4 regions of the Streptomyces sp. NPDC088706 genome follow, and region 3 is predicted to be linked to each of the others. Evidence: riboswitches for the same ligand, from Rfam matches in the RefSeq annotation. Region 3 holds a riboswitch; each other region holds the start of a gene.
What was found. A riboswitch is a leader RNA that binds a small molecule or an ion and turns the genes downstream of it on or off. The one in region 3 is predicted to bind cobalamin.
Positions count from the first base shown of each region.

Region 1: linked by a shared signal. The riboswitch ahead of ACIQAK_RS00290 (cobalamin biosynthesis protein) and the one ahead of metE (5-methyltetrahydropteroyltriglutamate--homocysteine S-methyltransferase) in region 3 are both predicted to bind cobalamin.
Region 2: linked by a shared signal. The riboswitch ahead of ACIQAK_RS17740 (ABC transporter substrate-binding protein) and the one ahead of metE (5-methyltetrahydropteroyltriglutamate--homocysteine S-methyltransferase) in region 3 are both predicted to bind cobalamin.
Region 4: linked by a shared signal. The riboswitch ahead of ACIQAK_RS07775 (ribonucleoside-diphosphate reductase subunit alpha) and the one ahead of metE (5-methyltetrahydropteroyltriglutamate--homocysteine S-methyltransferase) in region 3 are both predicted to bind cobalamin.

Region 1 is NZ_JBIVLW010000001.1:48,729-56,371, forward strand. It holds gene ACIQAK_RS00265 (hypothetical protein) at 1-593, opposite strand, end outside; gene ACIQAK_RS00270 (alpha/beta fold hydrolase) at 779-1,906, opposite strand; gene ACIQAK_RS00275 (class II aldolase/adducin family protein) at 2,040-2,699, opposite strand; gene ACIQAK_RS00280 (inorganic phosphate transporter) at 2,976-4,232, shown strand; gene ACIQAK_RS00285 (hypothetical protein) at 4,245-4,475, shown strand; cobalamin riboswitch at 4,577-4,778, shown strand; gene ACIQAK_RS00290 (cobalamin biosynthesis protein) at 4,885-5,850, shown strand; gene ACIQAK_RS00295 (cobyric acid synthase) at 5,891-7,597, shown strand; gene ACIQAK_RS00300 (putative cobaltochelatase) at 7,594-7,643, shown strand, end outside.
Region 2 is NZ_JBIVLW010000006.1:239,318-246,960, forward strand. It holds gene ACIQAK_RS17720 (adenosylcobinamide amidohydrolase) at 1-685, opposite strand, end outside; gene ACIQAK_RS17725 (PRC and DUF2382 domain-containing protein) at 883-1,902, shown strand; gene ACIQAK_RS17730 (ABC transporter ATP-binding protein) at 2,029-2,808, opposite strand; gene ACIQAK_RS17735 (iron chelate uptake ABC transporter family permease subunit) at 2,805-3,854, opposite strand; gene ACIQAK_RS17740 (ABC transporter substrate-binding protein) at 3,866-4,915, opposite strand; cobalamin riboswitch at 4,976-5,163, opposite strand; gene ACIQAK_RS17745 (beta-ketoacyl-[acyl-carrier-protein] synthase family protein) at 5,280-6,503, opposite strand; gene ACIQAK_RS17750 (acyl carrier protein) at 6,500-6,775, opposite strand; gene ACIQAK_RS17755 (acyl-CoA dehydrogenase) at 6,864-7,643, opposite strand, start outside.
Region 3 is NZ_JBIVLW010000028.1:28,214-35,856, reverse strand. It holds gene ACIQAK_RS32345 (SidA/IucD/PvdA family monooxygenase) at 1-588, opposite strand, end outside; gene ACIQAK_RS32340 (aminotransferase class V-fold PLP-dependent enzyme) at 626-2,128, opposite strand; gene metE (5-methyltetrahydropteroyltriglutamate--homocysteine S-methyltransferase) at 2,453-4,777, opposite strand; cobalamin riboswitch at 4,937-5,152, opposite strand; gene ACIQAK_RS32330 (LuxR C-terminal-related transcriptional regulator) at 5,550-6,344, shown strand; gene ACIQAK_RS32325 (FAD-dependent monooxygenase) at 6,820-7,643, shown strand, end outside.
Region 4 is NZ_JBIVLW010000002.1:475,351-482,993, forward strand. It holds gene ACIQAK_RS07770 (ribonucleotide-diphosphate reductase subunit beta) at 1-470, opposite strand, end outside; gene ACIQAK_RS07775 (ribonucleoside-diphosphate reductase subunit alpha) at 470-2,884, opposite strand; cobalamin riboswitch at 3,019-3,154, opposite strand; gene ACIQAK_RS07780 (YbdD/YjiX family protein) at 3,333-3,536, opposite strand; gene ACIQAK_RS07785 (carbon starvation CstA family protein) at 3,533-5,758, opposite strand; gene ACIQAK_RS07790 (GntR family transcriptional regulator) at 6,006-6,770, opposite strand; gene ACIQAK_RS07795 (sugar ABC transporter substrate-binding protein) at 7,050-7,643, shown strand, end outside.

The sequences.
Region 1 (7,643 bases), on a different contig from region 3:
TCCGGTGCGGGTGCGGGGCGTCTGTCGGGCGGAGCGCTCGGACCGGCCGCCCGGCCCGTCCCGTACGGCACCTCGCAGCGCTCCTCCTGGAGTTCGGCGATGCGCTGGGCGAGGAGGTCCAGGAGGGCGGGTACGGGGACCGGGCCGGCGGAGAGCTGGAGGAGGGAGAGCACCTGGGGCACGGCCTCGACGGCTTCGGCGACCGCCCCGGCCTCGATGCCCTCGGGCGCGGCGTGGACGAGCGACCAGGCGTCGAAGAGCGCCACCCAGCCGCGCAGCACGGCCGAGTCGTCCCGGTCCCAGGCCCGCAGCCGCCAACCGGGGCGGGCGGTGTCGCCGTGCAGCTCGATGAGGCCGGCCAGCCGGGCCCGGTCCCAGCCCGCACGCACCTGTGCCGGGGAGATCTCCAGGGCCGTCGCGGCCCGTTCGAGGGCCTGGGTGGCGAGCGGTGCGGCGCTGCCGGGGGCGCCGGCCGCCCAGTGGGCGATGCGCACGGCGTCGGCGAGGACCGCCCTGGCCTGGCGGGCCAGTTCCGTGCGGGGTGGGGTGCCCTCGGGGGGCCGGGGGGCCGGCCGGGTGCGCCGGGTGGACACCGCCCTGCGGGCGGTGGCGAGGGGTCGCGGGCGGACAAGTCGCAGCCTGGAGTCGCGCGGGGTACGGGACGTCACGGGAGCAGTCTTGCCTCTGACGGCCCGAAAGCCCAAACGGAAGGCGTTTCACCGGCACCCCCGGGGTTACCGGGGGTGCGGTGACCGGAGGGCTCGATCGCCGCATCGCCTCACATCAGGGGCGTGAGGAAGCGTCTGAGGGTCTCCTCGTAGCGGCCGGGATCGGCGTTCCACATCGACGCATGCGGAGCCTGCCGCACGGTGTGGAGGCTGACCAGGTCCGGGCGACGGGCGGCGAGCTCCCGGGACGGGCCCCAGGGGGCGATGGTGTCGTCCGGGCCGTGCAGGATCAGTGTCGGGGTGGGCAGCGCGTCGGGCAGGGAGGTGTCCAGGAGCGGGGCCGAGATCATCCCGGTCCTGCCCTGGGCGGCGCGGACGGCCAGCGGCAGCAGGGCGGCGGGGACGCCTCGGGCGGCCGCCAGGGCGCGCAGGGTGGTCTGCCAGTCCATGACCGGGGAGTCCAGGACGAGGCCGCTGACGCGGTCGCGCAGCGGGGAGTTGACCGCTGCGTGCAGGGCCATGGAGGCGCCGGTGGACCAGCCGTACAGGATCACGTTCCGGGCGCCGTAGCGCACGGCGTAGCGGATGGCGGCGTCCAGGTCGCGCCACTCGGAGGCGCCGAGGTGGCCGAGGCCGTCGGCGGGGCGGGGGGCTCCGGCGTCGCCCCGGTAGGCGATGTCCAGCACGGGGATCCGCCGGCCGGCCAGGAAGTCCATCACGTTCATGGGGTGTTCCCGGGTGGTGCCCAGGCCGTGGGCGGTGATGGCCCAGGTGTCGCGCTCGCCGGGCACCCACCAGGCGGGCAGTCCGCCGAGCTCGCCGGGGATCTCGACCTCGCGGTACTCCAGGCCGAGGGCGCTGCCGGGGTCGCCGCGGTACAGCTCGGGGGTGAGGCGGACCTTCATGCCGGGTTCGAGCAGGCCGCGGGTGACCCGCTCCAGTCGGCGGACGACGGTGTCGGCGGTGGATTCGGCCCCCTCGACGACGGGGCCGACCACGGCGTGCACGCCGGGGCCCTCGATCCCGTACGTACCGGGGCGGAGCGCGGTGAGGGAGCGGGTCAGGGTGATCCGCTCGATCGCCGTGGCGTGCACGGTGAGTCTGCGGTCGGTGGGGAGGGGACGTCCTGGCGCCGCCTTGAGGGCGGCGTCGCTGGCGTACCGGCCGGCCGCGACCGCTGCCGCACCGGCGCCGAGGAAGGTGGTGACGGCCGTTGCCGTCGCAGTTGCCGGGCGCACCGCTCCAGTGTGGTGGGGCGGGCGGCGCGGTGCCAGTGGGCGGGGCCGTCCGGTGCGGCCGGGCCGGCGGGCGGTGCCGGTGGGCGGGGCCGTCCGGTGCGGCCGGGCCGGCGGGGGCCCGGACCCGGGTCCCTCACTCCGGCTGCCCGTACCCCTGGAGCGCGTCGGCCACCTCGGCCAGCTGGGCTTCGGTGAGCAGGGCCGGGCTGCGCCCCGGCAGGGCGCTCGCGGTGAGCCAGAGCCGGCAGAGCCACTCCAGCTGGGCGGTGCGCTCGTACGCCTGGTCGAGGGTGGAGCCGTAGGTGACGGTGCCGTGGTTGGCGAGCAGGCAGCCGGTGCGGTCGCGGAGGGCGGTGAGCATGGCGTCGGCCAGTTCGGGGGTGCCGTAGCGGGCGTAGGGGGCGGTGCGGACGGGGCCGCCGAGGATCGCGGCCGCGTAGTGCACGAGGGGCACCTCGGTGACGAGGGTGGAGACGGCGGTGGCGTGCACCGCGTGGGTGTGGACCACGGCGGCGGCGCCGGTCTCCCGGTAGACCGCGAGGTGGAGGGGGAGTTCGCTGGTCGGCCCGAGGTCCCCGAGGACCTGCCGCCCCGCCAGGTCGACCCCGACCGCGTCCCGCGGTCCGAGCCGGTCGTAGGGCACCCCGCTGGGGGTCACCAGGACCAGGTCTCCGACGCGGGCCGACACATTGCCGGAGGTGCCGACGACCAGCCCGTCGGCGGCGCTGCGGCGGGCGGCGCCGACCACCTGCCGCCAGGCCCGGGCGACGGATTCCGGCTGCTGCTCGCTCATGGGGCGAGCGTAGGGCCGGAGGCACGGAACCGGAACGCCATCACCCGAGTGACGGGGATCTCTTCCGGCCCGGGACCGCCGGTCAAGAACTTCACCGATGAGGGGCAAAGACCAGACCAGCCGGTGCCCCACCGGTCTCCCACAGCCCCTGCCGCACACAAGCGGAACCACCACCTGCCGGTTGGGGTCACCACAGCGCCCCGCTCAGTTCATCTTCCGTTCACTCAGGTTGCCTACGGTCCATGTGCCACTGACGTCGAACGATTGCCTGGGTAAATGGAACACATCACGCTGCTGCTTGCGATTGTGGTCGTAACAGCTCTCGTGTTCGATTTCACGAACGGTTTCCACGACACCGCCAACGCGATGGCCACCACCATCTCGACCGGCGCACTGAAGCCCAAGACAGCGGTGGCCATGTCCGCCGTTCTCAACCTCATCGGCGCGTTCCTGTCGGTGGAGGTCGCCAAGACGATCTCCGGCGGGATCGTCAACGAGAACGGCCTCAGAACCGAGGTCATCTTCGCGGCGCTCGTCGGCGCCATCCTGTGGAATCTGCTGACCTGGCTGGTCGGCCTGCCCTCCAGCTCCTCCCACGCCCTGTTCGGCGGTCTGATCGGCGCCGCCGTCATGTCGGCCGGCTGGTCCTCGATCAACGGGGGCACCGTCGTCACCAAGGTGCTGCTCCCCGCGATCGCCGCCCCGCTGGTCGCCGGTCTCGCCGCGATGCTGGCCACGAAGCTGACGTACCGGATCAACCGGAACGTCACCGACGAGAACCAGCTCAAGTCGACGGCCAAGGGCTACCGGGCCGGACAGATCGCCTCGGCCGGTCTCGTCTCGCTCGCCCACGGCACCAACGACGCCCAGAAGACGATGGGCATCATCACCCTGGCCCTGGTCACCGGCGGCGTCCTGGCCCCCGGCTCCAACCCGCCGATGTGGGTCATCGTCTCCGCCGGTGTGGCCATCGCGCTCGGCACCTACCTCGGTGGCTGGCGCATCATCCGCACCATGGGCAAGGGCCTCACCGACCTGAAGCCGCCGCAGGGCTTCGCCGCCCAGACCAGCGCGGCGACCGTCATCCTGGCCTCCTCGCACCTCGGCTTCTCGCTCTCCACCACCCAGTCCTGCTCGGGTGCCGTGATGGGCGCGGGCCTCGGCCGCAAGGGCGGGGTGGTCCGCTGGTCCACCGCCACCCGGATGTTCGTCGCCTGGGGCCTGACGCTCCCGGCCGCGGGTCTGGTCGGCGCGGGTGCCGAGTTCCTCACCAAGCAGGGCCCGTGGGGCATCACCGTCACCGCGATCCTGCTGGTCGGTGGCTCCTTCGCCATCTGGCTGGCCTCGCGCCGCCAGCCGGTCGACCACACCAACGTCAACGACACGGACAGCGACGAGCCCCAGGGCATCGTCACCACGGCCATCGCCGCGGTCCAGCCGCCGCCCATCGGCTCCCACCCCGACCTCATGACCACCATCCCGGCTCCGGCCGCAGCGCCGGACGACACGGCGCGGCCCTCGGCCACGGTGTAAGGACAGATCCGTATGAAAATCGACTGGGCAGCTCTCGCCTCCGTCTTCGGTGTCAGTCTCGTGGTCACCGTCGCACTGGTCGGCGTCTTCACCCTGGGCATCGTCGCCCTCTCCAAGCTGTCGGCCCCGGCCGCCGGCGGCGCCGTCGGCGGTTCGGCCGTGCTGGCGCGCACCAGCGCGTACGCCTGCTTCGCGGCCTGCGTGGCGGCGGTCGCGTACGGGATCTATCTGATCGTCGCCTGACGCGCCCCAGCGCACTCCCCCGGGCCGGACACACCACCGTGTGTCCGGCCCGATGTGCGTCTGCGCACACCGGCCCCCCGCAGGTCAACAGCAAGTTGACGGTTGTTCTCGCAGCGTGGTGGACTGCCGGAGCCATTCACGGCGACAGAAGAGGAAGCCGGTGCGAATCCGGCGCGGTCCCGCCACTGTCACCGGGGAGCACTCCCCCACACCGGATGTCACGGCCCTCACCACACGGGCTGGAAGGCCGGGGGAACTGCGGATCCGGAAGCCAGGAGACTCTCGTCGCCGGTCACGTCGAACCAGGGCGCGGACCCTGAGTTAAGGACTTAACGCCATGCCTGGCCGCCGAGCGCCGCATCCGTTGCCCCCGCACACCGGAACCTCCCGATCCACGACGGCCTGACCCGTGCGTGTCGATCGCGTCTTCGCGTACGGCGCCACCGCCGGGCTGATCGCCGACGCGGCTCTCGGCGACCCTCGGCGGGGTCACCCCGTCGCCGGTTTCGGCCGGGCCGCCGCGCGGGTGGAGTCGCTGCTGTGGCGTGACGACCGGGCCCGGGGCGCGCTGCACACCCTGCTCTGCGCCGGAGGCGCCGTGGGGGCCGCCGCGCTGGCCGCCCGCGCCGTACGGGGCCGCCCCGGGCTCGCCGTCGCGCTGACCGCCGCCACCACCTGGTCGGTCGTCGGGGGTACGTCGCTGGGCCGGGAGGCCCGCGCCATCGGGGGCGCGCTGGCCGCCGGGGACCTGGAGGTGGCCCGGGAGCGGCTGCCGCACCTGTGCGGGCGCGATCCGCACTGCCTGGACGGGCCGCAGATCGCCCGTGCCGTCGTGGAGTCGGTCGCCGAGAACACCTCGGACGCCGTCGTCGGCGCGCTGGTGTGGGGGGCGATCGGCGGCGTGCCGGGACTCGTCGGGTTCCGGGCCGTGAACACGCTCGACGCGATGGTCGGTCACAGGTCGCCCCGCTACCGCCGCTACGGCTGGGCCTCGGCGCGCCTGGACGATCTCGCGGGGTGGCCCGGTGCCCGGCTGACGGCCGCGCTGGCCGTGGTGGGCGGCGGGCGGCCCCGGGAGGCCGTACGCGCCTGGAAGGCGGACTCGGGGCGCCATCCGAGCCCGAACGCGGGACCGGTGGAGGCCGCGTTCGCGGGAGCGCTCGGCGTACGGCTCGGCGGGACGCTGGCGTACGCGGGGCGCGTCGAGCACCGGCCGGTGCTGAACGGGCGGTCCGGGCGCGAGGTGCGGAGCGCGGACATCGAACGCGCGGTGCGGCTGTCGCGCCGGGTGGGTGCGCTGGCCCTCGGCGTGTGCGTGGTGGGCCGGACGGTCGCGGGCCACCTGGTCGCGGGACGGAGGCGGGGACGGTCATGAACGGTCCGGCACGGAACGCCGAACGGGACGGGGAGCGGGCATGAGCGGTGGGCTGCTGGTCGCGGGAACGACCTCGGACGCGGGCAAGAGCGTCGTCACGGCGGGCATCTGCCGCTGGCTGGTGCGCCGGGGCGTGAAGGTCGCGCCGTTCAAGGCGCAGAACATGTCCCTCAACTCCTTCGTGACCCGTGAGGGCGCGGAGATCGGGCGCGCCCAGGCGATGCAGGCGCAGGCGGCCCGGGTGGAGCCGACCGCGCTGATGAACCCGGTGCTGCTCAAGCCCGGCAGCGACCGCTCCAGCCAGGTCGTCCTGATGGGGAAGCCGGTCGGCGAGATGAGCGCCCGGGGCTACCACGGGGGCCGGCAGGAGGCGCTGCTCGGGACGGTCGTGGAGTGCCTGAAGCAGCTGCGGTCGACCTATGACGCGGTGATCTGTGAAGGGGCCGGGTCGCCGGCCGAGATCAACCTCCGCCGGACCGACATCGTGAACATGGGGATCGCGCGGGCGGCCCGCTTCCCCGTGCTGGTGGTCGGGGACATCGACCGGGGCGGGGTCTTCGCCTCGTTCTTCGGGACCACGGCGCTGCTGAGCGCGGAGGACCAGTCGCTGGTCGCGGGCTACCTGGTGAACAAGTTCCGGGGTGACGTCTCGCTGCTGGAGCCGGGGCTGGACATGCTGTACGGGCTGACCGGGCGGCGGACGTACGGGGTGCTGCCGTACGCCCATGGGCTCGGCATCGACGAGGAGGACGGCCTGCGGGTCTCCCTGCGGGGTGCGGTGCGGGAGTCGGTCGTGGCGCCCCCGCACGGCGAGGACGTGCTGCGGGTCGCGGTCTGCGCGGTGCCGCTGATGTCGAACTTCACGGACGTGGACGCGCTGGCCGCCGAACCGGGCGTCGTCGTGCGGTTCGTGGACCGGGCCGACGAGCTGGCCGACGCGGACCTGGTCATCGTGCCCGGAACGCGCGGCACGGTGAAGGCGCTGGCCTGGCTGCGGGAGCGGGGGCTGGCGGACGCGCTGGTGCGGCGGGCGGCGGAGGGCCGGCCGGTGCTGGGGATCTGCGGCGGGTTCCAGGTGCTCGGTGAGCGGATCGAGGACGAGGTGGAGTCGCGGGCGGGGGTGGTGGACGGGCTGGGGCTCCTTCCCGTACGCATCCGGTTCGACCGGGCCAAGACGCTGGCGCGGCCGGTGGGTTCGGCGCTCGGGGAGCCGGTCGAGGGGTACGAGATCCACCACGGGGTGGCCGATGTGCGGGGCGGGGAGCCGTTCCTGGACGGATGCCGGGTGGGGGCGGTGTGGGGGACGCACTGGCACGGGTCGCTGGAGAGCGACGGGTTCCGGCGGCGGTTCCTGGAGGAGGTGGCCCAGGCCGCCGGGCGGCGGTTCGTTCCCGCGCCGGACACCCGGTTCGGGGTGCTGCGGGAGGAGCAGCTCGACCGGCTGGGGGATCTGGTGGAGGAGCATGCGGATACGGAGGCGTTGTGGCGGTTGATCGAGGGGGGCGCGCCGGTGGGGTTGCCGTTCGTGCCGCCGGGGGCGCCGCCGCTGGGGGCGGGCGCGTCGTCGGAGAGCCGGGGCGCTGCCCCGGACCCCGCTCCTCAAGCGCCGGAGGGGCTTGATTTTGCTCGCCCGGAGACGCAGAGGGAAGCGGGCGAGTCCCAGGGGCTTGAGTTTGCCGGGTCCGCCGGGTCAAGGCCCGCCGGGCTTGACATTGATGATGTTGACGTCAACGAGGAGGCCACGTGAGTACGCCCTATCCCTTCACCGCGATCGTCGGCCAGGACGACCTGCG
Region 2 (7,643 bases), on a different contig from region 3:
CGCCGGGACCCGGCTCCGGGGCGGCGACGCACACGGCGTCCGTGGGGGTGCCCGAGCAGTCGAGTCCGGCGTCCAGCAGGGCCTGGACCTTGGCCTCGGTGGCGGTGGCGACGGCGTTGACCAGGGCGGCGTCGGAGAGTGCGGCGGGCAGTGTGACCACGATGTTGACCGTGCCCGGCCGGGGCGGTGCGGGAGTGGCGGTCTCGGGGGCCGCCGCCCAGCCCCGTACGCCGAGGCCCGCCGTCACGGTCGCGGTGACACCGCCGTCGTGGCCGGTCGTGTACGCGGCGACGTCGGCGGCGGTCATCAGCCCGGCGCCGGGGCCGGTGAGCCCCTCGGCGGCGGCGATCTCGGCGAGGTGGCGGTCCGGGTCGAGGCGGGGGTAGCCGCCGGGGACCTGGGCATTGAGGATCCAGGCGCGGGGGCCGATGCCGCCGCCGAGCACCGCGCTGCCGCAGACCCGCACTCCGGGGCCCAGCCGCCACACGAGGTGGTGGAGGTGGTGGCCGTCCTCGTGCCGGTCGCGCAGTTCGCGGCGCCGGTCCGGGATGTCGCCGCGGCGGGCGGGCAGGTGGACGCGTACGGAACGGATGACGCACCCCTGGTGGCTCGGCGGGACCGGCGACGGCCCGTCCTCCCGGGGCCGCCGCGCTCCGGCGATCCTATGCGGGCCCCTCCCGCTCACCCGATCGGCCTAACCGGTCCGGGGGCCGCTCAGCGGCCCGGTACGGGGCCAGCAGCGACCACCGGGCCTCCGGATCTCCCGGGCCCGGGTGGCCGGGCGGTTGCAGCGTCCAGGCGGGTGGGGCGCGATGGAAGCCGGACGTGCCTACATCTGGTGGAGCCACCCACAGGGCGCGCCCAGCGAGGAGGGTTTCGGTTATGGGAGCCGCTGACGGTTTCACGGATTCCGGAGAGCTCGACGGTCTGACCGTGTACGACAACGAGGGCGAGAAGGTCGGCAGCGTGGGCCGGGTGTACGTCGACGACGACACCGGCAAGCCCGACTGGGTCACGGTCAAGACCGGCATGTTCGGCATGAAGGAGAGCTTCGTACCGCTCGCCGGAGCCCGTCGGGTGGGCTCCGACCTGCACGTCGCGCATTCCAAGGACACGGTCAAGGAAGCGCCCCGGGTGGACGCCGACGCGCACCTCTCCGTCGCCGAGGAGGAGGAGCTCTACCGCCACTACGGCCTGACCAGGAAGACCGGCAACCTCGGTGACACCAAGGGCACCGGCACCGGTGCGGACGCCCGGACCGTCGCCGGTACCGGCGCCATGGGCGCGGCAGGGGCGGGCGGGGCCCGTGGCACGGGCACGCCGCCGAACGCCAAGGCGACCGGCAGGACCACCACGAGCGCCCAGGCCGCGGGCACCACCGGAGCCGATATGACCGGCACCGGCAAGCACCGTGACACGGACACCTCCGCCACGTCCCGCCCGCTGGCGGGTGCCGGAGCGGGTACGTCCCGCGGCGCCGACATGAGCGGCAAGGAGGAGATGATCCGCTCCGAGGAGCAGCTGCACGTCGGTACGGAGGAGTACGAGAGCGGCCGGGCGAGGCTGCACAAGTACGTGGTGACCGAGGAGGTCACCCGGTCCGTGCCCGTCTCCCACGAGGAGGTGCGGGTGGTCCGCGAGCCGCTGCGGCCCGGTGAGAAGGTGACCGGGACCACGGACTTCGGTGAGCAGGACGTGGAGGTCACCCTGCACGCGGAGCGCGCCACCGTCCGCAAGGAGGCCGTCCCGGTGGAGCGGGTCCGTATGGAGACCAACAAGGTCACCGAGCAGAAGGAAGTCTCCGCGGAGGTCCGCAAGGAGAAGATCGACTACGGGGAGGGCAAGGACATGGACACCGGCAAGGACACCGGTGGCGAATTCGGCAAGGGGCGCCGCCGCTGACGGCACACCCCCTTCGGCGGCCGGAAGGCGGCTCCCATGTCCTCGGCCTCCGGGCGGACTCGCGCAACGGGTCCGCCCGGAGGGCTGTCCGGAGCCCGCCGCCCGCTGGGTGACGGCCCGGCGCCGTCAGCGGCGCGGCAGGAACCGTACCGAGGGACGTCCCTGAGGCCCGTCCGGGGTGACGACCGCCCGGACCCCGTAGACGTCCTCGATGAGCTCCTCGGTGATGACCTCGGCCGGGGTGCCGCCGGCGATCACCCGGCCCGCCTTCATCACGGTGATCCGGTCGCAGAACATCGCGGTGAGGTTGAGGTCGTGCAGGGCGATGACGCTGGTGAGGGGCAACTCGGCGACCAGGGCGAGCAGTTCCAGCTGGTGCTGGATGTCCAGGTGGTTGGTCGGCTCGTCCAGCAGGAGTTCGCGGGGCCGCTGGGCCAGCGCGCGGGCGATCTGGACCCGCTGGCGTTCGCCGCCGGACAGGGTGTGCCAGGACTGGGCGGCCCGGTCGGTGAGGCCGGTGCGCCGCAGGGCGTCGGTGACGGCTTCCTCGTCGCCGCGGTCGGGGGCGGACCAGGCGCGGCGGTGCGGGATGCGGCCGAGGCGTACGACGTCCAGGACGCTGAGGTCGACCTGGGTGCCGGCGTGCTGGTCGACCACGGCGATCCGGCGGGCCACGGTGCGGCGGCCGAGGCCGGCGAGGGGGTCGCCGTCCAGGATGACGGTGCCGGTGTCCGGGGCGAGAAGGCCCGCGAGGATCCGCAGCAGGGTGGACTTGCCGGAGCCGTTGGGGCCGAGCAGGCCGACGGTGGCGCCGGGCGGCGGGGCTATGTCCACCCCGTCGAGGATGAGCCGGCCGCCGGCCTCCCGGCCGACCCGGTCGGCGCGCAGCCCCTCGGAATTGTTCATGGCGTGCTCCGGGTGCGGTACAGGACGAGGACGAACGCGGGGACGCCGATCAGCGCGGTGACCACGCCGACCGGCACCTCCTGCGGGTCCAGGACCGTACGGGCCAGGGTGTCGACCCACACCAGGAAGACCGCCCCGGCGAGTGCGGTGACCGGCAGCAGACGCCGGTGCCCGGAGCCGGTCAGGGCACGGGCCACGTGCGGCAGGACCAGGCCGACGAAGCCGATCGCCCCGGCCGAGCTGACGAGGGCCGCGGTCAGCAGGGCGGTGGTGCACAGCAGCACGATCCGGGTGCGGGCGACGTCGACGCCGAGCGCGGCGGCGGCGTCCTGCCCGAAGGCGAAGGCGTCGAGCGTACGGGCGTGGGCCAGGCACACGGCCAGGCAGACGGCGAGGACGGCGGCGCACAGGGCCACCTCGCTCCAGCCGACCCCGCTGAGCGAGCCGAGCAGCCAGAAGAGCACCCCGCGGGTCTGCTCGGCGTCGGCGGAGGTCATCACGACGAAGGAGGTCAGGGCGGAGAAGAGCTGCATCGCGGCGACACCGGAGAGCACCACCCGGTCGGTGGTGGAGCCGAGTGTGTGGCTGAGCAGCAGGACCAGGGCGAACGAGCAGATGGCGCCGACGAAGGCCCCGGCCGACAGCGACACCGCTCCGCCGCCGACACCGAGGACGACCACCACGACTGCCCCGGTGGAGGCCCCGGAGGAGACGCCGAGGACGAACGGGTCGGCGAGCGGGTTGCGCAGCAGGGACTGCATCACCGTGCCGCACACCGCGAGCCCGGCGCCGCACACGGCGGCGAGCAGGGTGCGCGGCATGCGCAGGTTCCAGATGATGCCGTCCCGGATCGGGCTCAGCTCCGAGGCGCCGAAGCCCAGATGGGAGGCGACGGCGGACCAGACGTCGGGGACGGAGATCCGGGCGGGCCCGATCGTGACGGCGACGGCGACGGAGAACAGCAGGAGCAGGAGCCCGCCGGTCCAGAGCAGCGCCCGGGCCGACGCGCCCACCCGTCGTACCTCGGCGGGCCGCTCCACCGTCAGGCTGCCGCCGCTCACCCCGCGAGCCCGAAGTCGCGCAGCCCGGCGGCGACACGCTCCAGGCCCTCGACCGTCCGGATGGTGGGGTTCATCGCCTGTCCGCTGAGCAGCACGTACCGCCGGTTCCTGACGGCGTCCATGGTCCTGGTGACCGGGTTGGACTCCAGGAACTCGATCTTCTTCTCGGCGCTCTCGGCCGTCTGCATCGTGCGGCTCAGATCGCCGATGACCAGGACGTCGGGGTTGCGGTCGGCGACGGTCTCCCAGCTGATCTGGGGCCATTCGTCGTGGGTGTCGTCGAAGACGTTCTTCGCGCCGAGCTCCCGGGTGATGACACCGGGGGCACCGCAGCAGCCCGCGAGGTAGGGGGCCTTGGAGTCGGAGAACCAGTAGAGGAGGGAGGCCTTCGAGGCCTCGACGCCGTCGGTGGCCTTGGCCACCCGCGCCTGGAGCTTCCTCACCAGGGCGTCGCCGCGCTCGGGGACGCCGAACACCTCGGACAGCTCACGGACTTCGGTGTAGACGCTGTCCATGGTGAGGGGTGCGGTACGGGCTCCGTCACCGCCGCCACCGTTGTCCTTGCCGACGCAGTCGGCGGGCGAGATGTAGGTGGGGACACCCAGCTTCTCGAACTGTTCGCGGGGGGCGACACCGCCCTTGGCGAGGGTGGAGGCGAAGGAGGCGCTGAGGAAGTCGGGCTCCTTGTCGAGGACCTTCTCCGAGGAGGGCCGGTTGTCGGAGATGCGCTCGACGCCCTTGTTGGCCTTCTCCAGGCCCTTCATGACCGGGTCGCTCCAGGTCGCGGTGGCCGCGAGCCGGTCGGCGAGGCCGAGCGAGAGGAGGATCTCCGTCGATCCCTGGTCGACCGAGACGGCCCGCCGGGGCGGCGCCTTCACCGTGACGGTGCGCCCGCAGTTCTTGAGGGTGAGCGGGAAGCCGTCGGCCTTGGCGCCGCCGTCGGCGGAGGAGTTGGTGGTCCCGCCGCCGCAGGCGGTGAGCAGGACGACGCCGGCCGCGAACAGGACGGCGGTGCGTATCGGGGCAGGGGTGGCCTTGGACAGCACGGAGGACCTCGGTGTCTCTGGGCCCAGCCGCGGAGCCCGTCGTACGGTGCCCGAGCCCCGGTGCGGGGCGCGGGTGCCAGCAGGTCTTCGGACTCGGGTTCGTCCGGGCGGGACGCCTTCCCGGAGCACGTGTGTGCTCCAGTGGCCGTGGCCCCGCCCGTCCCCCTCACCGCTGCGCGTCAGTTCCGGTCTCGCACCGGATTCCCTGACCCCGTCGCTGGGGTTCGACTGGCCCCGGCAAGCTATCACGGGTCTTCGCGCAGCTCAGAGCCGGTGCGCGGACCACTCCCCCGGCGGGCCGGTGCGGCGCGGGATCGTCCCGCCGCACCGGCCCGGCTCGCTGCCGTGAAGCCGGCGGACTCCCTTACGGGGCCTGGAGCGCGATCACCGCGTTCTGCCCGCCGAACCCGAAGGAGTGGCTGACGGCCCGTCGTACGGGCAGCGCACGCGGGGCCTTGGTGACGCAGTCGATGGCGAACGTGGGGTCGGGGGCGTCCAGGTTGGCGATCGGCGGGACGATGCCGTGCTGGAGCGTCAGGACGGTCAGCCCCGCCTCGATGGCACCGGCCGCCCCCATGCAGTGGCCCAGTACGCCCTTGGGGGCGGTGACGGGCGGCCGGTGCGGGTAGGCCCGGCCGATGAGGGCGGCTTCGGTCGCGTCGCCCTGGGGTGTCGAGGTGCCGTGCGCGTTGACGTGGTCGACGTCCTCGGCCCGCCAGCCCGCGTCGGCCAGCGCCGCGTCGACGGCCGCCCGCGCGATCTGCCCGGAGGGGTGCGGGCTGGTGGGGTGGTGGGCGTCGGTCGTGGCGCCGGTGCCGGCCAGCAGCGCCCGGGGGGCCGCTCCTCGGGCGCGGGCGTCCTCCGCCCGCTCCAGGACCATGATCGCGGCGCCTTCGCCCATGACGAGTCCGGCCCGGTCGATGGCGAAGGGGCGGCACCGGCGGGCGGGGTCCCCGTCCCGCGGCGCCGCCGCACCGGAGCGGGCGAAACCGGTCATGGCGACCGGGAAGACGATCGACTCGGTGGCGCCGGCGATCGCGATGTCGCACCGGCCCAGCGCCAGCATGTCGCGGGCCACGGAGAGCGCGGTCACCCCGGAGGAGCAGGCGGTGCACGGTGCCAGGCTGGGGCCCGTGGCCTTCATCTGGATGGCGATCTCGGCCGCGGGCATGCTCGGGATGGTGAGCAGGATGCCCGAGGGCGAGGTGGCCTCGGGGCCCCGCCGCTCCAGGGCGACGGCCTGTTCGGTGAGTCCGGCGGATCCCCCGCTGCTGGTGCCGACGACGACGGCGACGCGGGCGCCGTCCCAGTGGGCGGGGTCGAGTCCGGCGTCGGCCACCGCCTCCCGGGCGGCGAGGACGGCGAACTTGACGTACCGGCCCATGCGGAAGGCGCTGCGGCCGCCGACCGCCTCGTCCAGGTCGATGCCGGAGACCGTGCAGGCGAAGTCGACGGCGCAGCCGTGCAGTTCGGGGACGGTGTGCGCGAAGGACTCCCCGCGGCAGACCCCGTCCCAGGTGGTGTCGGTGGTGTGGCCGGCCGGAGTGATCATCCCCAGGCCGGTGACGGCGATGGCGGGTCGGTTCATCGGGTGTTGCTCACCGGGACCGCACCGCCCGCCGCCCCGCCGCCGACCGCAGCGTCGATGAACGCGGTGATGTCGGCCAAGGTGGCGTCCTTGTAGAGCTTCTCGGAGTCGGCGGCGACCCCCAGGGTCTCCTTGATGATGACGGCGAACTCGGCGACGGCCAGGGAGTCCATCTCCAGGCTGTCCATCGTGGACTGCGGCAGAATCTCGGCGGCGGGCACCTTGAACGTCGCGGTCAGCACCTCGGTGATCTTCGGGTGGATGGTCGTCATGGTCGTTCCTCTCATCGGCGTCTTCCTGGGGGGCGGGTGGCTCGCACAGCGGCCCCGCCCCCGAAATAACTGGACGACGATCCTCCGGTTACGCCCTGGGGCGAACCGATTCGTCTGCGCTCACCTGCGGCTTCTCGAACCATCGGGCAAGCACCGATGTGGTCCCCCAGTACGCCAGCAGCACGCCCCAGGTACCGAGCGCCGCCACCTTCTCGCGCAGCGGACGCCGCCGCCTGCTGCCGCAGGCGGGCCGCCGGAAATCCGCCGTGCGGCGCCCGGGGCCCGGCCTGCGGCCCCGGTGCCAGGAACCCTCCGGGTCGTCGTACGCGTCCGCGTAACCGGGTCCGGCGATCGGCCAGTCCGACATCAGGCTTTCGGGCAGCGCGAACGACGCCACCAGGTCGGGGGCGTGCCGGGCCACGGTCGTGATGAGGTGCTCCACCGCGTCGGGCAGGAGGGTGACCTGATCGGCGGTCAGCCGTCCGGCGGCGAGCAGGTCACCGCTGTTGCGGGCGATCCACTGGAGGGCGAAGAGCCGGTGCAGTTCGGTCAGCCGCTCGCGGGCCGGCCCGTCGGGCAGGGCGGCGGCGGCCTGCTCGTAGGCCTCGCCGGCCTGTCGGTAGCCGTACGCCTCCACCCCGCGCAGCGCCGGCCCCGAGGCGGCGTTCCAGCGGCCGAGCGGGTCGCCGGACGGGGCGGCGCTCATCCTCTCCCGGGCACGGTCGAACCAGATGTCCTCCACCGCCGCGAGCAACCGGCCCAGGAAGCGGGGATCGTCCAGCTCCCCGGTCGCCTCCTGCGCCTCATCCCGGACCGTGACGCCGAACAGCATCTCGGCGGCGGCCTTGGCGTGGACGGCGAGGTTGTC
Region 3 (7,643 bases):
GGCGGAGTGCAGGACGAGGGGCTCGGGGTCCGCCGCCAGGTCCCGCAGCGGCTCGGGTATGTGGGGCGCGGTGCCGACGCCGAGGGCGAGGTTACGGGCGTGGGTGAGCCCGCCGCCGAGAGCCTCGCCGTCCGGGCCGAGAGCCTCGCCGTCCGGGCCGAGCCGGGTGAAGTCGACGGCGAACGCACCCGCTCCCGCGTCCCAGGCGATCGCGTCGACACGGTGGCCGAAGTGGGTGGAGGGCAGTTCGGTGCTCACCCAGCGCAGGTAGTTGTCGAACTCGGTGCGGTGGATGTGGAAGCGCTCGGCGAAGTAGAACGGGAAGAGCCTGCGCCGGGTCTTGAGGTAATTGAGGTAGCACCAAGGGCTGGTGGGCTCGACCAGGCTCACCAGATCCGCCAGAAAGGGGACTTGGAGGGTGGCGCCCTCGATGAGCAGCCCGGGGTGCCAGTGGAAGGCGGCGCGCTGTTCGTGGAAGGCGCTGCGCAGGCCGGGCACGCCGTCGGCGAGTGCGGCGAGCGAGAGGTTGAAGGGCCCTGCGCCCACCCCCAGCAGATCGAGGGGCGGGGTTCGCGGTCCGGATGTCATCGGGTTCCTCCAACGGTGTTCGTGCGCATCGGCAACGTCATGGCGACAGCCTTTCCGCCGCCGGGGCGCCGGTATCGCCGCCATCGCCTCCGCCGCCCCCTTCGGCCGCCGCCCGCTGTGCCGCCGCCGTCACGAGGTCCAGCAGCGGCAGGAGGCCGGCCGTCGCGGCGGCCGGGTGCAGCAGCGTGGCCTTGAGCCAGAGCCGGCGCCGCCCGTCGCCGTCCTCGGCCACCGCTCGCCCGAGGACGGCCCGTCCGTCCATCAGCAGCGTGCGGCGGACCTCGGCGACGACGGCGTCCCCGGCCTCCGGTTCCAGCGCGTCGGCCACCACCGGCCGGAACAGCACGGTGCTGATCCCGATCTCACCGGGCCGGCGGCGCAGTGCGGGCCGCGCGTCGAGGGCGCGGGCGAACTCCTCCGCCGTAGTTACGCAGTGCTCCACCAGTTCGCTCAGTCCACGGCGTCCCAGCGCCCGGAAGGTGACCGCGATCTTCAGGGCGTCGGGGCGCCGGGTGGTGCGGATCGAGCGGCCGAGCAGGTCGGGGAGCCCGGCCTCGGTGTCGTCGTCGGCGTTGAGGTAGTCGGTGCGCAGGGACAGCGGTGCGAGCAGGCCGGTGTCCGCGACGGCCAGCACCCCGGCGGCGACCGGCTGCCAGCCGAGCTTGTGCAGGTCGAACGTCACGGAGACGGCGCGATCGAGTCCCGCCAGCCGGGGCGCCAGGCGCTCGCTGAACAACAGGGGCCCGCCGTACGCCGCGTCGACGTGGAGTTCGGCGTCGTACCGTTCCGCGATCCGGGCGATCTCGGGGAGCGGGTCGATGCGCCCCTCGTCGGTGGTCCCGGCGGTGGCGACGACCAGGACCGGGCCGCCGTCGAGGCCGGCCAGGGTGCGGTCGAGGGCGGCGGGGTCGATGCGGCCGTCGTGGCAGGCGACGACGGTGGGGGCGGGGAGGCCGAGCATCCAGGCGGCGCGGTGCACGCTGTGGTGGGCGTTGGCCCCGGTCACCACACGCAGAGGGCCGGGCGCCGCCCGTTCCCGGGCGAGCAGCAGGGCGACCAGGTTGGACTCGGTGCCGCCGCTGGTGATGAGGGCGTCCGGTGCGGGGGCGTCCGGGTGGACGAGCCGGGCCAGGGCGGCCGTGGTCAGCTCCTCGATCACCCCGGCGGCCGGCGCCTGGTCCCAGGAGTCCATGGACGGGTTGAGGGCCGCCCCCGCCAGCTCCGCCGCGACCGCCACGGCGAGCGGCGGGCAGTGCAGATGGGCGACGCACGCGGGGTCGGCCGGGTCGGCGGCTCCCTCGGCGACCGCACGCACCAGGTCCGCGAGCGCGGCCTCGGCGCCGATGCCCTCCTCGGGCAGCACCGGTGCGCAGAGGGCGCCGGTCCGCCGGGCCACCGCGTCCGGTCCTCCGGCGGGCAGCGGTCCGCCCCGGGCCCGGGCGGCGGTCTCCAGGGTGTCCAGGACGACTTCGGTCAGGGCGCGCAGGCGGCCCGGTCCGTGCGCACCGCCCGCGAGGAGATCCCCCGTACCGGCGCTCACCCCGCACGCTCCAGGGGAAGTTCGGCGGACAGCAGGCCCGGGGAGCGCGGCATGGCGGAGCCCTTCGGTCGGGGTGCGCGGCAGGTCATGGCAACACCCGTGCGCGGGGCGACACCGGTCATGGAAAGATCCACCACCGGGATTCGCTGGTTAGGCTAACCTAACTCCGGCTGTGCGGGGGAACGCCCTCCACCTGCCCGGACCGATCGGTGAGCGCCCGAACTGCCGTCCCGTCGAACGCAGTCGGAGCCGAGCCGTCACGGGTACGGCGACGGGGAGCCCCGGGTGCGGGAGCGGTGGCGGCCGCTCCCGCACCGGGTGGGATCATGCCGCTTCGGTGGGCAGCTCCGCGCGGATCTGCCGTGCGGCGGCGACCAGGTTCTCCAGGGAGGTCCGGGTCTCGGGCCACCCCCGGGTCTTCAGGCCGCAGTCGGGGTTCACCCACAGGCGTGCCGCCGGGATGGCCTCAAGTCCCTTGCGCAGCAAGGCCACTGTTTCCTCGGTGCTCGGGATGCGCGGGGAGTGGATGTCATAGACACCGGGCCCGGCCTCGCGGGGGTAGCCGTGGGCGGCCAGTTCGCGGGCGACCTGCATGTGGGAGCGGGCGGCCTCCAGGCTGATGACGTCGGCGTCGAGGTCGTCGATGGCCTGGACGATGTCGCCGAACTCCGCGTAGCACATGTGGGTGTGGATCTGGGTGTCCGGCCGCACCCCCGTGGTGGCGAGCCGGAAGGACTCCGTCGCCCACTCCAGATACGCGGCGTGCTCCTCGGCCCGCAGCGGCAGCGTCTCACGCAGTGCGGGCTCGTCGACCTGGATCACCGAAGTACCGTTCGCCTCCAAGTCGTTCACCTCGTCGCGCAGGGCGAGCGCCACCTGGCGCGCGGTCTCGCCGAGCGGCTGGTCGTCGCGGACGAAGGACCAGGCGAGCATGGTGACCGGGCCGGTGAGCATGCCCTTGACGGGGCGCTCGGTCAGCGACTGCGCGTACGCCGTCCAGCGCACCGTCATCGGCTCGGGCCGCGAGATGTCACCGGCCAGGACCGGCGGCCGGACGTAGCGGGTGCCGTAGGACTGGACCCAGCCGTGCTGGGTGGCGAGGTAGCCGGTGAGCTGCTCGGCGAAGTACTGCACCATGTCGTTGCGTTCGGGCTCACCATGGACCAGGACGTCGAGTCCGGCCTCCTCCTGGAAGGACAGGACCTCGCGGATCTCGTCCTTGATGCGCTCCTCGTACCCGGCCTCGTCGATCCGTCCGGCCCGCAGGTCCGCACGCGCGGTGCGCAGTTCGGTGGTCTGCGGGAACGAGCCGATCGTGGTGGTCGGCAGCAGCGGCAGCCCGAGGTGGGCGCGCTGGGCGGCGGCGCGTCCGGCGTACGGCTGGGAGCGGCGGCCGTCGGCGTCGGTGATCGCCGCCGTACGGGCCCGGACGGCCGGGTCGCGGGTGATGACGGCGTCGGCGCGGGAGGCCAGGTCGGCCCGGTTGGCGGCCAGTTCGGCGGTGATCGCGTCGGTGCCGGCGGACAGGCCGCGCGCCAGGACGACGATCTCCTCGGTCTTCTGCCGGGCGAAGGCGAGCCAGCGCGCGATCTGCGGGTCGATGTCCTGCTCGGCCCGGGCGTCCAGCGGGACGTGCAACAGGGAGGACGAGGCGGAGACGTCGACGTGGTCGGCGAGGCCGAGGAGCGTGCCGAGGGTGGCGAGGGACTTCTCGTAGTCGTTGATCCAGACGTTGCGGCCGTTGACGACGCCCGCGACCAGCCGCTTGCCGGGCAGTCCGCCCGCAGCCGCGAGGTCGGCGAGGTTGCCCGCGCCGGACTCGGTGAAGTCCAGCGCCAGACCTTCGACCGGCGACTTGGCGAGCACCGGCAGTGCCTCGCCGAGCCGCCCGAAGTAGGAGGCGACCAGCAGCTTGGAGCGGTCGGTGAGGCCGCCGAGCTCGCGGTAGGCGCGGGCGGCGGCGTTCAGCTCGGCCGGGGTACGGTCCTGGACGAGGGCGGGCTCGTCCAGCTGTACCCAGGCGGCGCCCGCGGCCCGGAGGTCGGCGAGGACCTCGGCGTACACCGGCAGCAGCCGGTCCAGCAGGGTCAGCGGCTCGAAGCCGGCGGCCACTCCGGGGGCCGCCTTGGCGAGCAGGAGGTAGGTGACGGGACCGACGAGGACCGGGCGCGGGGCGTGGCCCTGCGCGAGGGCTTCCGCGAGTTCGGCGACCTGCTTGGTGGAGTCGGCGGTGAACTGCGTGTCCGGGCCCAGCTCGGGCACCAGGTAGTGGTAGTTGGTGTCGAACCACTTGGTCATCTCCAGCGGCGCGACGTCCTGCGTACCCCGGGCCATGGCGAAGTAGCTGTCGAGAGCGTCGGTACGGACCGCCTCGCGGTGCCGTTCGGGGACAGCACCGACCATGACACTGGTGTCCAGGACGTGGTCGTAGTACGAGAAATCACCGGTCGGCACCTCGTGGACTTGGGCCTCGGCGAGCTGCTGCCAGGTTCCCCGGCGCAGGTCGGCGGCGGTCCGGCGGAGGGTGTCCGCGTCGACGCGGCCCTTCCAGTAGCCCTCGACGGCCTTCTTCAGTTCACGGTTGCGCCCCTGGCGGGGGTAGCCGTACACGGTGGCCCGTGCTGCCGCGGCTGCGGGCTTCGCTGTCACGTGACTCTCCTTCGCGAGCGTGTCTCCAGCTGATCCCGGGTCGGGACGCGGACGCGAAGGGGTGACACATCGGGCGCAGACGCGACACGTCGACCGTGTCCGTCCACCCGAAGGTACGCCGACCCGCCCACGAGGTCACCGGGAACTCCGCACGCGAACGGTCGCGTGCGGGCAACGGGCAGGTCTTCGGACTCGCGGGCACGCCTGCCGGGGTAGACACCTACTGGCCGTCGCTTCCCAGACCCGGCCGGGCCCAGTGCGTATGACGGCGGTCGTTCCCACTCACCGCTGCGGGGCAGTCCCGGATTCCCACCGGGTTCCCTCTTACGACACCCCGCCTGGCGGACAGGGCGAACCAGCTGCCCGGTCAGCCTAGGGGGGCGACCGCCGGGCGCACACCGTTGTTCACCCTTCGGACGGTGATGTGAGACGCGGGAGGGACGCCGGCCCGGTCGCCCGCGTCCTGCCCCGTGAAGCAGGTACGCGAGCGGACCGCCGGCTCCTGCTCGCCGTGCTCGACCCCGTTGAGCACGGTGAAGCAGTGCGTCGCACCCGGTGGTGCTCGACGGCCGTCGCGGTGGGCGCGACGACGCCGGGACAGCCGGCGGCGACGGGCGCACCGGCGCGTACCGCGGCACCGCGACGGCGACACGACGCCGTGGACCGATGGTGGCGCGGACCGGGCTGCCCGGCCATGGGGAGAAATACGTATGGACAGCACCGGGTTACCGTGGACAGGCACTGTCCACGGGCGCTTTCGGGAGAAGCTGTCATGCGGGATCGGCACGCACGGATGCTGGATCTGGCCGTCGGGGTGATGGACACCCAGGACCCCGACCACATCTGGCCGTTGCTCACCGAGGAACTGCTCACGGCGCTCGACGGAGCACTGGTCGTGTCCAAGGAGGAGCCCTGGACGCGTGAGCGGGGCACGGTCGCCCTCTGGACGCCCCGGCCCGGGCAGCAGGAGCGCCGTCCCGGCGAAGTGGTCCAGCGCCATATCCGCGAGGGGTACCCCTTCGCCGGCCGGTACGGGTCCGGCGACGACTGGGCGCCGCAGAGCGCCGCCCGTATCACGGGGGCACGGGTCTGGCAGCACAGCGCGGCGGCCGACGCCCTGCGCCGGGCGTTCGGCACACGGCACATGCTCGGCATCCCGTTCCCGGGGCCGGGCCCGTACGTCAGCGGGTTCCTGGTGCACCGGTCGGGCCGGGACTTCTCTCCGCACGACCTGCGCTACGCCGCACGGGTGCAGCCGTTGCTCAGGGCGGCGGCGGCCCACCGCTCCCTCCTGGCCGCCCTGCGGGATGGTTCGGGCACGGACCGCCGGCGGCGGGCCAACCGGTCCCTGACGGTGCCGCTGACCGCTTGTGAGCTGAACGTCCTGCACCTGCTCGCCACCGGCCTGTCCGCCGACTCCCTGGCCCGGCGCCTGGGCATCTCGCCGCGTACCGTGCACAAGCACCTGCACGCCGTCTACCGGAAACTGGGTGCGGCGGACCGGCTCAGCGCCGTGCTGCGGGCTCAGGAGGCGGGTCTGCTGGCCGTTACGGGCTGCGGACCCTGACCGGTCCACCTCGGGTCGGTGCCGGGGTCCGGCGCTGCCGGTAGGCGTTTCGTGGCGTGATCGGCATCGCCCTGGGTAGCCGGAGGCGTATGTTCAAGCATCGGCGGCTGAGGGTGACGTACGTACTGCTGACCGCCTGGGCCGTGATGACAGGCTTGGAGCGAGTGCACGGAGGGATGCCCTGGGCGGCGGCTGTGACCAACACGCTGCCGTGGGCGTTCGTACTGGCGGGGACCTGGTGGTTCGTCGAGATGGCGCAGGGGCGATCGGCACGGACAGACGCTCTTCGGGCGGAACGTGGTCCTGCACCCCGTACGCCGGTGGGGCCCCCTGCGGGACGCGCTCCGGGAGCGGTCGAGGACGCGCAGGAGGCCACGGGCGCTCAGGGCCGCTGACCCCCGCGCCGGTCCGAGGGCGGGGAGATCCCGGCGTCTCATGGCGTCTGTCGCAACCATCGGATCAAGGAGAGACACCTGTGGAGAACGGCCCGAAACGTGTGCTCATCAGCGGCGCCAGCATTGCCGGTCCCGCCCTGGCGTACTGGCTCGCCCGTTACGGCTGGCAGCCGGTCGTCGTGGAGCGCGCGGGAGCGGTGCGGACCGCCGGGCAGAACATCGACGTGCGGGGCGCGGGACGCGAAGTCACCCGCATGATGGGGATCGAGAGCGCCATCGCCGCGGCCGACACCGGCGAGCTGGGCACGTGCTTCGTCGGAGCGGACGGCAGGACACGCGCCCAGTTCCCCGCCGGGACCGCGGACAGCGACGGCTGGACCGCGCAACTGGAGATCCTGCGCGGCGATCTCGCCCGCCTCCTGGTCGAACACACCCGAGAGGACGCGGAATACCGCTTCGGCGATTCCATCGCAGGGCTGCGCGACGACGGCGACCGCGTAGAGGTGACCTTCGCCGGCGGCGGCCGAGAGGACTTCGACCTCGTCATCGCCGCCGACGGCATGCGTTCGTCGACCCGGCCGCTCATCGTGGGCGACGCCGCGAAGATCACCTCCAAGGGGCTCTACACGGCCTACTTCACCATCCCCCGCGAGACCGAGGACACGGACTGGTGGCGCTGGTACTCGGCCCCCGGTGGGCGAGCCGTGAACCTGCGCCCCGACCGCCACGGCACGATCCGCGCGACGCTGTCCTTCCTCAGCCCTCCCCGCGGCTACGAGGACCTCGACGACGCGTCCCAGCGAGACCTGCTGGCCCATGTGTTCGCCGACGCCGGATGGCTCGCTCCCCGCGTCGTCGAGGAGCTGCGCCGGACCCGCGACTTCTACTTCGAGCATGTCGGCCA
Region 4 (7,643 bases), on a different contig from region 3:
CGGTCGATCTTCTCGACCGAGTCCATCCACTTGAAGCAGAACTGGGCCTTCTCGCGGATCGAGGGGATCTCCTCGACCGCGTCGAACGCCGCCGCCCGGTCGTCCGGGTCGGGCAGGTAGGTGTCCAGCAGCGTCAGATAGAACTGGACGTGCACGGCCTCCTCGAAGAGCTGCCGCGACAGGTACAGCCGCGCCTCGGGGGAGTTGATGTGCTTGTACAGCGTCAGCACGAGGTTGTTGGAGACGATCGAGTCACCGGTGGCGAAGAACGCCACCAGCCGGCCGATCATGTGCTGCTCACCCGGCGACAGCTTGGCGAGGTCGGCGACGTCGGAGTGGAGGTCGACCTCCTCCACGGTCCAGGTGTTCTTGATCGCGTCCCGGTAGCGCTCGTAGAAGTCGGGGTAGCGCATGGGACGCAGGGTCAGCTCGAAACCCGGGTCGAGCAGGTTCTTGTCGGTGGAGCTCATTACTGGCAGGCCTCGCAGGACTCGGGGTTCTCAAGAGAGCAGGCGATGGCGTCCGCGTCGGGAGCCGACGCCTGCTGTACGGGAATGGGGACGGCGGTCGGCGCGGCAGCGGACGCGGCACGGGCGATCCGGGTCGCCGGGCGCGAACGCAGGTAGTACGTCGTCTTCAGCCCCTGCTTCCAGGCGTACGCGTACATCGAGGAGAGCTTGCCGATCGTCGGCGTCTCCAGGAACAGGTTGAGCGACTGGCTCTGGTCGAGGAACGGCGTACGGGCCGCCGCCATGTCGATCAGACCGCGCTGCGGGATCTCCCACGCGGTGCGGTACAGCGCCCGCACGTCCTCGGGGATCCAGGCGAAGCCCTGCACCGAGCCGCTCGCCTCGCGCAGCGCCTCACGGGTGCGGGCGTCCCACACGCCGAGCTTCTTCAGCTCGTCCACCAGATAGGCGTTGACCTGGAGGAACTCACCGCTGAGCGTCTCGCGCTTGAACAGGTTGGAGACCTGCGGCTCGATGCACTCGTACACACCGGCGATCGAGGCGATCGTGGCGGTCGGCGCGATGGCGAGCAGCAGCGAGTTGCGCATGCCGGTCTCGGCGACCCGGGCGCGCAGCGCGTCCCAGCGCTCCGGCCAGTTCAGCTCGGTGTCGTAGTGGTCCGGGTGCAGCACCCCGCGCGCGGCCCGGGTCTCGGACCAGGCGGGCAGCGGGCCCGAACGCTCCGCGAGGTCGCAGGAGGCCTCGTACGCGGCGAGCATGATGCGCTCGGAGACCTTGGTGGAGAGCGCGCGGGCCTGCGGCGAGTCGAAGGGCAGCCGCAGCTGGAAGAAGACGTCCTGGAGGCCCATGGCGCCCAGGCCCACCGGCCGCCAGCGGGAGTTGGAGCGCCCGGCCTGCTCGGTCGGGTAGAAGTTGATGTCGACGACCCGGTCCAGGAAGGTCACCGCGGTCCGCACGGTGGCGTCCAGCCGCTCCCAGTCGATCGAGCCGTTGGCGACGAAGGCGCCCAGGTTGACCGAACCCAGGTTGCAGACGGCCGTCTCGCCGTCGTTCGTGACTTCGAGGATCTCGGTGCACAGGTTCGAGGAGTGCACGACCCGGCCCGGCTCGGCGGTCTGGTTCGCGGTCCGGTTGGAGGCGTCCTTGAACGTCATCCAGCCCTGGCCGGTCTGCGCGAGGGTCCGCATCATCCGGCCGTACAGCTCACGCGCCGGCATCGTCTTGCGGGCCAGCCCCTTGGCCTCGGCCGCGCGGTAGGCCGCGTCGAAGTCGTCGCCCCACAGGTCGACCAGCTCGGGGACCTCGGCGGGGGAGAACAGCGACCACTCGGTGTCCGCGTCGACCCGGCGCATGAACTCGTCCGGGATCCAGTGCGCCAGGTTCAGGTTGTGCGTACGGCGCTGGTCCTCACCGGTGTTGTCGCGGAGCTCCAGGAACTCCTCGATGTCCGCGTGCCAGGTCTCCAGGTAGACCGCCGCCGCGCCCTTGCGGCGGCCGCCCTGGTTCACGGCCGCCACGGAGGCGTCCAGCGTCTTGAGGAACGGCACGATGCCGTTGGAGTGCCCGTTGGTGCCCCGGATCAGCGAACCCCGGGCGCGGATGCGGGAGTACGACAGACCGATGCCGCCCGCGTGCTTGGAGAGCCGCGCCACCTGGTGGTAGCGGTCGTAGATCGAGTCCAGCTCGTCCTTGGGGGAGTCCAGCAGATAGCAGGAGGACATCTGCGGGTGCCGGGTGCCGGAGTTGAAGAGTGTGGGGGAGGAGGGGAGGTAGTCCAGCCGGCTCATCAGCCCGTAGAGCGCGGCGACCTCGTCCAGCGCCCGCACCGACTCGTCCTCGGCGAGGCCGGCGGCCACCCGCAGCATGAAGTGCTGCGGGGTCTCGATGACCTGGCGGGTGATCGGGTGGCGCAGCAGGTAGCGGCTGTGCAGCGTACGGAGACCGAAGTAGCCGAAGCGGTCGTCGGCGCCGTCGGCCAGCGTCCGCTCGACGAGCTCGTCCAGCGCCCCCGCGTGCAGCTCCACGAAGGCCGCGGTGCGGTCGGCGATCAGGCCCTCGCGGTGGCCGACCGCGACCGAGGCGGAGAAGGAGGTCGCGCCCTGGGTCGCGGCCTCGTCGGCGATCGTACGGGTCAGCAGCCGGGCGGCGAGTCTGGAGTACGCCGGGTCCTCGGAGATCAGACCCGCGGCGGCCTCGGTGGCCAGCGAACGCAGCTCGGCCTCGTCGGAGCGGGCGTTGCGCCCGCGCAGCGCGGAGGCGGCGACCCGTCCGGGGTCGGTGTCGGGCAGGTCGACGGTGAGGTCGGTCAGGGTCCGCAGCAGGGCGGTCCCGGGTCCGTCGTTCGTGCCTTCGCCGGACGTGGTGGAGGCGGCGGATTCGGTGGCTGAAACCGGATCGGCGGGCGCGATGGTCACTGGGCTTTCCCTCGCTCGGCTGGGGGCCGGCGGCGAGCGGGGAAGCCGGGCAGCACGGTGCCCTTCGGGGCAGCACTGCTCACGGCGTCCACCGGCCCATCCGCGAGGCCCGGACGTCTGGCGTCCGGTTCGGTCGAGCCGGACGCACTGTCGACAGGTCTTCGGACTTCGGGTGTGCAAAAGCACACTGTTCACACCGTTGCGGGACAGTTCCGGATTCGCACCGGATTCCCCTGCGGCGACAGCGAGGTCGAGCATACATGTGGGGGGCGCTCGAAGAGGAAGCCCCCACATGTTGTGTCGGCGTGAACAGATGTTGGTATGGCGGTCTGGCTTCTTCGCCCGACTTCTTCCCGATCGACGGCGTACGCGGGCCCTCTCGCGGGGCGCGAAAAGGGGCCGCCGCGCCCCTGGAAGGGGTGCGGCGGCCCCGATCGGCCGGTGGTGGTCAGCAGCAGCGGAAGCCCTCGCGGGGGTCCGCCTCGCGGGCGTCCGTGCGGCTGTGTTCGAAGGCGCGGCGGGTCATCACCGGGGTGTCCGGATCGTGGGACCGGGCGTGTGCCACATAACGGTCGTACGCGGCTTCGCCGGTGAGCTCCCGGACGTACCAGCGGACGCGTCCCGCCACCCGCCGTACGTCCGCGACGGTCATGTCCGGCTCCCGGTTCCCGCCGCCTCCTTGCGGATGCCGCCCTCGGGGCCGACGCCCGCGGCGAGCAGTTCGGCCTTCTCCTCCTTGGTGGCGATGAGCGAGGCCGGGGCCACGAGCTCGGACTCGACGTACGGCGTCTCGTGGAGTCTGACGCTCTCGGGGTCGCGGATGGCCCGGAAGCAGACCCGGCCGGCGTCCACCAGCACCACGATGATGAGGAGCGCGAAGAGCGCGCAGAGCACCCCGTCGACGGTGGAGTTGGTGACGACGGTCTGCATCTCGTCCATGTTCTTGGCGGGCGGCAGCACCTCGCCCGCGTCGATGCCCGTCTGGTACTTGTCGCGCTGGGCGAAGAAGCCGACCTTCACGTCCGGCGAGAAGATCTTCTGCCAGCTCGCGGTGAGGGTGACCGCCACGTCCCAGGCGAGCGGGACCGCGGTGACCCACGCCCACTTCAGCCGGCCGGACTTGACCAGCAGGGTGGTGCAGACGGCCAGCGCCACGGCGGCCAGCAGCTGGTTGGCGATGCCGAAGAGCGGGAAGAGCTGGTTGATGCCGCCCAGCGGGTCGTGCACACCGACCCAGAGGAAGTAGCCCCAGCCGCCGACCACGACGGCGCTGGCGAACCAGACGCCCGGCTTCCAGCTGACCTCGCGGAACGGCTTGTAGGCGTTGCCCAGCATGTCCTGGAGCATGAAGCGCCCGACGCGGGTGCCGGCGTCCACGGTGGTGAGGATGAAGAGCGCCTCGAACATGATGGCGAAGTGGTACCAGAACGCCTTCATCGCGGTCCCGCCGACCACCGCGGAGAAGATCTCCGACATGCCGAGCGCGAACGTCGGCGCGCCGCCGGTGCGCGAGAGCAGACTCTGCTCCTCGACGTCCTTGGCGGCCCGGGCCAGGGCGTCCGGGGTGATGGTGAAGCCGAAGTTGGCCACGGCCTCGGAGGCCGACTGGACGCTGTCACCGATCACGCCGACCGGCGCGTTGATGGCGAAGTACAGCCCCGGGTCGATGATGCAGGCGGCGATCATGGCCATGATCGCCACGAACGACTCGGTCAGCATGGCCCCGTAGCCGATCATCCGGATCTGCGTCTCCTTCTGGACCATCTTCGGCGTGGTGCCGGAGGAGACCAGGGAGTGGAAGCCGGAGAGCGCGCCGCAGGCGATGGTGATGAAGACGAACGGGAACATCGAGCCGGCGAAGACCGGGCCCGAGCCGCTGGTGGCGAAGTCGGTGACCGCGGGCATCTTCAGGGTCGGCAGCGCGACGACCACGCCCAGGGCCAGCAGCCCGATGGTGCCGACCTTCATGAAGGTGGAGAGGTAGTCGCGCGGGGCCAGCAGCAGCCACACCGGGAGCACGGAGGCGAGGAACCCGTAGACGATCATCCAGATGACCAGCGTGCCCGGCTCCAGGGTGAAGAAGTCCGCCCACGACGACTCGGCGACCCAGCCGCCCGCGACGATCGCCAGGAGCAGCAGGGCGACGCCGATGAGGGAGACCTCGCTGACCTTCCCCGGCCGCAGGATGCGCAGGTAGACACCCATGAGGAGGGCGATCGGGATCGTCATGCCGATGGAGAAGACGCCCCACGGCGAGTGGGCGAGCGCGTTCACGATGACCAGCGCGAGGACCGCGAGCAGGATGATCATGATGATGAAGACCGCGACCAGGGCGGCGATCCCGCCGACCGGCCCTATCTCGTCGCGCGCCATCTGGCCGAGCGAACGGCCGTTGCGGCGGGTGGAGAAGAACAGCGTCACCATGTCCTGGACGGCACCGGCGAAGATGACGCCGACGACGAGCCAGATCGTCCCGGGCAGGTACCCCATCTGCGCGGCGAGCACCGGGCCGACCAGCGGGCCCGCCCCAGCGATGGCGGCGAAGTGGTGGCCGAACAGGACCCGGCGGTCGGTCGGGTGGAAGTCGACACCGTTGTTGAGCAGTTCGGCGGGGGTCGCGCGGTTCTTGTCCGCCTTCAGGACCCGGTTCGCGAGGAACCGGGAGTAGAAGCGGTAGGCGATGGCGTACGAGCCGAGGGCGGCGGCCAGCATCCAGGCGGCGGAGACCTCCTCACCGCGCGAGAGCGCGAGGGTGGCCCAGCCGATCGCGCCGACCAGGGCGACCAGGCTCCAGACGACGATGGTTCTGGGGGACAGCGCCCGCCGTCCCGGTGGTGTTGGAACCGGTGGTGCTGGTGTGGGCGATTCCGGCATGACGCTCCGTCCCCTCGCGTGATCACTGTCGTAACGTGCGCGAAATCTAGGTGCTGCGGCCGACCGGAGGAACCCCTGTCCGCATACCGGTCGTGCATCGCCGAGGTCTCCACCGATGTTCCGCGGTAAGGACACGGACCGGACGGGGGATCGGTTCACGCGATCCGATCTCACCGGATGACCGGAAACAGGCGGTGGCCTGGGGAAGGAGATCCCCGGGCCACCGCCTGTCCGCCTGCTGCGCCCCTCAGTCCGTCGGCCGCTTCAGGCGCGCCACGAACTTGTACCGGTCGCCCCGGTAGACGGAGCGCACCCACTCCACCGGCTCGCCCTGGCCGTCGATCGAGTGGCGGGAGAGCATCAGCATCGGCAGCCCCACGTCCGTCCCCAGCAGACCCGCCTCGCGCGGGGTGGCCAGCGAGGTCTCGATGGTCTCCTCGGCCTCGGCCAGGCGCACGTCGTACACCTCGGCCAGGGCGGTGTAGAGCGAGGTGTACTTCACCAGCGAACGGCGCAGCGCCGGGAAGCGCTTGGCCGAAAGGTGGGTGGTCTCGATCGCCATCGGCTCCCCGCTGGCGAGCCGGAGCCGCTCGATGCGCAGCACCCGGCCGCCCGTCGAGATGTCCAGCAGGCCGGCGAGCGTGTCGTCCGCCGTCACATAGCCGATGTCGAGCAGCTGGGACGTCGGCTCCAGCCCCTGGGCACGCATGTCCTCGGTGTACGAGGTCAGCTGGAGCGCCTGGGAGACCTTCGGCTTGGCGACGAACGTCCCCTTGCCCTGGATGCGTTCGAGCCGGCCCTCGACGACCAGCTCCTGCAGGGCCTGGCGCACGGTGGTGCGCGAGGTGTCGAACTCGGCCGCCAGGGTGCGCTCCGGCGGCACCGGGGTGCCGGGCGGCAAGGTATCGGTCATGTCCAGGAGATGGCGCTTGAGCCGGTAGTACTTCGGTACGCGCGCGGTGCGCGCACCGTTGCCGGTCTCGCTCCCCGAACTGCCCCCGTCGGCACCCATGGCCCGCCTTTCCGACGCTTGCGTTGCTGCCGTCACCGGCTCCTCCGTCTGTCGCGGCTCACATGGTGGCACGGTCCGGTCACGGGTCGTCGCCCTCCCTTAGGTGTCGGTCCTATAACGGACGCGAGTGCACTTCTTATACACCCTTGACACCCATAAAGGTCTAGGCCAAGCTCCCGGTACTGGTCTAAACCATTAAAGACCAGGTCCAGCCCCAGCAGAACTCGTCGAATGTCTTCGCGGTGGGTGGGGTTGCAGCATCCCTGAGGAGGGTTTGACGTGAAGCGCAAGCTCATCGCGGCGATCGGTGTCGCGGGCATGTTGGTTTCGGTCGCGGCGTGCGGTTCCGACGACAAGGCATCGTCGCAGGACCCGAAGGACCGCAAGGAGACCCTGACCGTCTGGCTCATGGGCGAGGCCCAGTCGACCTGGCCTGAGCTGGTCAAGGACGTCAACGCCGAGTTCAAGAAGAAGTACCCGGGTGTCACGGTCAAGGTTCAGTACCAGCAGTGGGCCGACAAGGTCAAGAAGCTGGACACCTCCCTCGGTGGCGACAAATTCCCGGATGTCGTCGAACTCGGCAATACCGAGACCATGCAGTACATCCTCAATGGTGCGCTCGGGGAAATCGACCCCAAGAAGTACGAGAACTCGGACACCTGGATCAAGGGCCTGAAGGACACCTGCACCTTCGAAGGCAAGACGTACTGCGTTCCCTATTACGCCAGTGCGCGTCTGGCCGTCTACAACAAGGACATGCTGAAGGCGGGCACCGGCACCGACGCCCTCCCGCAGACCGAGGACGAGTTCCTCGCGGCGATGGACAAGGTCTCCGCCGAGCTGGCCAAGAAGGACAAGCGCGCCTCCTCGCTC